DNA from 2 places in the Streptomyces sp. NPDC052012 genome. Region 1 is predicted to be linked to the other one. Evidence: riboswitches for the same ligand, from Rfam matches in the RefSeq annotation. Region 1 holds a riboswitch; the other holds the start of a gene.
What was found. Region 1 has a riboswitch for cyclic di-AMP ahead of AB0412_RS32455 (transglycosylase family protein). Riboswitches for the same ligand answer to the same signal wherever they lie in the genome.
Positions count from the first base shown of each region.

Region 2: another riboswitch for cyclic di-AMP. It lies ahead of AB0412_RS04220 (C40 family peptidase); the one in region 1 lies ahead of AB0412_RS32455 (transglycosylase family protein).

Region 1 is NZ_JBFAXA010000032.1:23,170-25,360, forward strand. It holds gene eno (phosphopyruvate hydratase) at 1-66, opposite strand, end outside; gene AB0412_RS32455 (transglycosylase family protein) at 317-1,015, opposite strand; cyclic di-AMP (ydaO/yuaA leader) riboswitch at 1,020-1,189, opposite strand; gene AB0412_RS32460 (transglycosylase family protein) at 1,395-2,191, opposite strand, start outside.
Region 2 is NZ_JBFAXA010000002.1:116,026-118,216, reverse strand. It holds gene AB0412_RS04225 (hypothetical protein) at 1-221, shown strand, start outside; cyclic di-AMP (ydaO/yuaA leader) riboswitch at 546-741, shown strand; gene AB0412_RS04220 (C40 family peptidase) at 745-1,218, shown strand; gene AB0412_RS04215 (ATP-binding protein) at 1,284-1,742, opposite strand; gene AB0412_RS04210 (helix-turn-helix transcriptional regulator) at 1,954-2,191, shown strand, end outside.

The sequences.
Region 1 (2,191 bases):
CTCGACCGTGGGGTTGCCTCGGGAGTCCAGGATTTCCCGGGCTACGACGACGTCGATGGACGGCACGAGCATCTCCTTCTTGGATGTGACGCGAGTGGGCAGGGCCATGGTGGCTCTGCGAGACCGAGCCTAACCGGCTCCGGGCGATCGGCCATCCGGTCGCCCATCCCATGGACAGAACCGAGCGTAAATTGTTTCCGAACGGAACAAATACGGTTTCCCAAAAAAGCCCGCCCCGGTGCGTACGGGGGAACACGCACCGGGGCGGGCGGACTGTGGGCGCGCCGCTCGCTCGCGGGCGCCGCGGGGCCGCTGCTTACTTCAGGTGCAGCTGCTGGCCCGGGTAGATGAGGTCGGCGTCCTCGACGATGTCGTCGTTCAGCTTGAACAGCTTCTCCCAGCCGCCCTTGACGCCGTGCTCCTCGGCGATGGAGCTGAGGGTGTCACCCTTGACGACCTTGTACTCGCCGTCGCCCTTCTCGACCTTCTCGCCGGTCGGGGTGGTGACGGTCTTCTTCTCGGCCTTCTTCTCGGCCTTCGGCGCCGGGCGCTCGGTGGAGCGGGACGCCTTCTGCTCGGTGGTGCGCTCGGCGGAGGTGTCGGCCTTCGGGGCCGGGGTCTCGGCGGCGGCACCGGTGTACGCGGCGTTGGACAGGTTCTTGCCGCAGACCGGCCAGGCGCCCTTGCCCTGGCCCGCGAGGACCTTCTCGGCGATCTCGATCTGCTGCGCCTTGGTGGCCTGGTCGGCGGTGGCGGCGTACTTCGTGCCGCCGTACGCGGCCCAGGTGGAGGCGGAGAACTGCAGACCGCCGTAGTAGCCGTTGCCGGTGTTGATGGACCAGTTGCCGCCCGACTCGCACTGGGCGACGGCGTCCCACTCGGAGGCGGTGGCGGCGGAGGCCGAGCCGGCCGCCATCAGCGGGGCGGCGACGGCGGCGCCGGTGACACCGGCGATGGCGATGGCGCGGGTGGCCTTGGACGGACGACGGTGCTTGCCCTTGCCGGAAAACAACATGGATGGATCCCCTCACCGACGCCTGCGAGGTGAGCTGTCGGGTTCGGGCCGGTTGAGTTGCCCGGCCACGTCCCTCACGGGACGCGGCTACACCCCGAGCCGCGATCCGGTGTCAACCACCGGAAAGGGCACTTACCTTGGGTCCCCCGCTCCTGCCTACGGCGCATGACGCGACGACTGTTCCCGTGCTGCCACTGGCAGGATTCGGCGTGGCGGCAGACGGGGCTCGCGGTGACGAGCGGTCACGACCGTAGACACGCGCTCGGCCGATTTTCAAAGACGATCAGGGCTTCTGAGACCTATCTCTCACCGCGTTTATATCGGGCATTCAGCTCGAACCGTGACGTCAACTACCGCCCGGTCCGGGCGTTTTCGCCCGTCACTTTTCGCCCGGTTCGACCCCGACCTCAAGCGTCTGACCGGGGAGGATGAGGTTCGGGTCGGCGCCGACGGTCTGCTCGTTGCCCGTGTACAGGGCGCGCCATCCACCGTCCACCTCAAGGGAGTCGGCGATGGACCAGAGACTGTCCCCCGGACGAACGACATACGAGCCGTCGGCGTCGTCCGCGGGGCGCGAGGCGTGACGGCCGGACGATTCCGCCGTACGGTCCCGCCCTTCGCCCTCCTCGGCACTGGGGCCGCGGTGGCGACCGGTGCCGGTGTCGGTCAGCGCGGAAGAGCCGTCATCCTGACCCGACTTGTCCGGTTCATCACTACCGGTGGCCTGTGAGGCGGTGAGCGAGGCGCTGGGTTCCGTCTCGACATCAGTGGACTTGTCCGACTTGGGCGATTCGCTGACCGAGGCTTCCGAGCCCTCGTTGCCTTCCGTGGCCGAGGGTGACGGCGAGGAAGAAGCCGACGATTCGCTGGAGTCGGGCATTCCGGACGAGTCCGTCGTGTCCGTCGCGTCCGGGGAGTCCGTGGGCTGCGGGGACTCGGCGGATTCCGCGGAGTCCGTGGGGGTCGGGGACGGCGAGCCCACGCCGGTGTCGACGTCCGCGGACTCGGAGCCCTGCTCCAGCCCGGCGAGCAGTCCGCATGTGCGCCAGGCTCCGACGCCCTGGTCGGCGAGGATCCGCTCGGCGACCGCTATCTGCTGGCCTCGGCTGGCCTGGTCGGCGCTGGGCGCGTAGTCCAGGCCGCCGTAGTTCTCCCAGTCGTCCTGGGTCAACTGCA
Region 2 (2,191 bases), on a different contig from region 1:
TCGGCCGGATCAATCCGGCCCACGACGGCGACACCTACCGCGGTCTGCGCGCCGCGCAGGCGTTGGTCGGCAAGGCGGTCGCGCTGCGCGACGCGCTGGCGCTGATGCACCGGCGCGGCGAGACCGAACTGCACGCCGCCACACTGGCCCGTGCGCTGCGGGTGCTGGACGGCGAACGCCGCACGGCCCGGGTCATGTTGCCCCCGATCTCCGCGGGTTGAGGCCCCCGACGAAACTGCGCGACCGACCGGAGTTGAAACGGACCAAACGGCGTACCCCCATCCGGCGTAGAAAAACCGACTTTTTTCGGGGTGCCGAGGTTGCGCATCGCACGCAAGCGGAGGCCGGAATGGAGTATTCCGCCGCTGGTCGGGGGCCCGCCGACACCCCGGCCAGCGGCTCGAACACAGGCGTGTCCACCCGAACGGGTGAGTGGTGAGTAACAACACAAATCCCCGGTTCCGTTGGGAAATCGGGCGGGCCATGAGCCAAGATCCGTGACTGACGACAAGACCCCGCCGCCGCGGCGGGGCGATCCGGGCGGACGCCGAGTCCTGCCGCCGCCCGGATGACCGGTCGACAGGAAGTGGATCGGCAGGAGTGGAGGACCCAAGCACGACGGGTCGCCGGAACCTCGACGTTCCGAGCAGCCCTTGGGGTGAAGCCGCACCCGTGCGGCCGGGCCACTTCGCCAGCCCGAATCCGACAGGTCATCCTTCACAGGCGGCTGACGAAGGGTTGCGCATGACTGCGCTCAATCGTGTCCCGTCTCTGATGGCCCGCGCCGGTACGGCCTCGGCCCTCACCCTCGCCGCCGTGGGCGGCTCGATCGTGATCCCCGGCGCCGCATCGGAGGCGTCCGCCGCGAGCCTCGGCACCAAGGCCTTGAAGATCGCGGCGTCAAAGAAGGGGTCACCTTACCAATGGGGTGCCACCGGACCTTATCGATTCGACTGCTCCGGACTCACCCTGTATTCCTTCAAGAAGGCCGGCAAGAAGCTGCCGCGCACCGCTGCCCAGCAGTACAACCGGACACGCCACATCTCCGCCTCCAACCGCAGGGCAGGGGACCTGGTGTTCTTCCACTCGGGCCGGAGCATCTACCACGTCGGCATCTACGCGGGTAAGGGCAAGATCTGGCACGCCCCCAAGACCGGGGACGTCGTACGCCTGCAGAAGATCTGGACCCGCAGCGTCTGGTACGGCCGGGTCAAGTGACCCGAAGGGGGCGGCGACGCGTCGGACGCGTCGCCGCCCCGTCCTGCCGCTTCTCCTCATGACCTTCAGGGCTCCGGCTGTCCCGCCGCCGTGACCGGTTCGACCGGGGCGGTCCATGGGAGTTCCACGGAGATGGTCTTGCCGCCCTCCCTCGTGCGGCGGACTCTCAGTCTGCCGCCGCATTCCGCGGTCAGCCAGCGGATGATGACCAGGCCGCGGCCGTTGTCCTGCTGAACCGCGGCCGGCAGCCGCTTGGGGAACCGCGGGTGGCTGTCCGTCACACCGATCCGCAGTCGTTCGTCCCGGTCGAGGACGAGGTCCACCGTGAAGGTCGGCGACTGACCGAACGTGTGCTGCACGGCGTTGGTGGCCAGTTCGGAGACGATCAGCCGGACGGTGTCCGACACTTCCGTGTCCTCGGGCATGCCCCACTCCGCCAGCGTGCCCACCACATGGGCCCGGGCCGCGGAGACCGAGGCGGGATCGCTCGGCAGAGTGACGGATGCTTCCAGGTGGTCTGCCATGGCGACGTCGTCCCTTTCCACGGGACCGCAGTCCGACACGGAGCGGATGGTTCGAGTACGGTCCCGCACTGGTGCTTCGTCGCCAGAGTGCCATCACCGCACGGCGCAGGGCAGCGATCCACCAAGATATGCATATATCTGTCGCTCAAAGCGGTGAACTCTACGACGCGAGACCGTATTTGGGCGGCTCGGAAGGAGTAAGGAGAAGCCCATGCAGCACGGTCCCGCGGTGCGCCGCCGCAAACTGGGCGCCGAACTGCGCGCGCTGCGCACCTCGGCGGGGCTCACCAGCGGCGAGGCGGCCCGGCTGGTGGGCTGGCACCAGTCCAAGGTGAGCCGCATCGAGACCGGCACGAGCGGGGTGAAACCGGCCGACGTACGGTTACTGCTCGACACCTACGGCGTGTCCGATCCGCAGTTGCGCCAGCTGCTGCTGGTGCTGGCCGGCT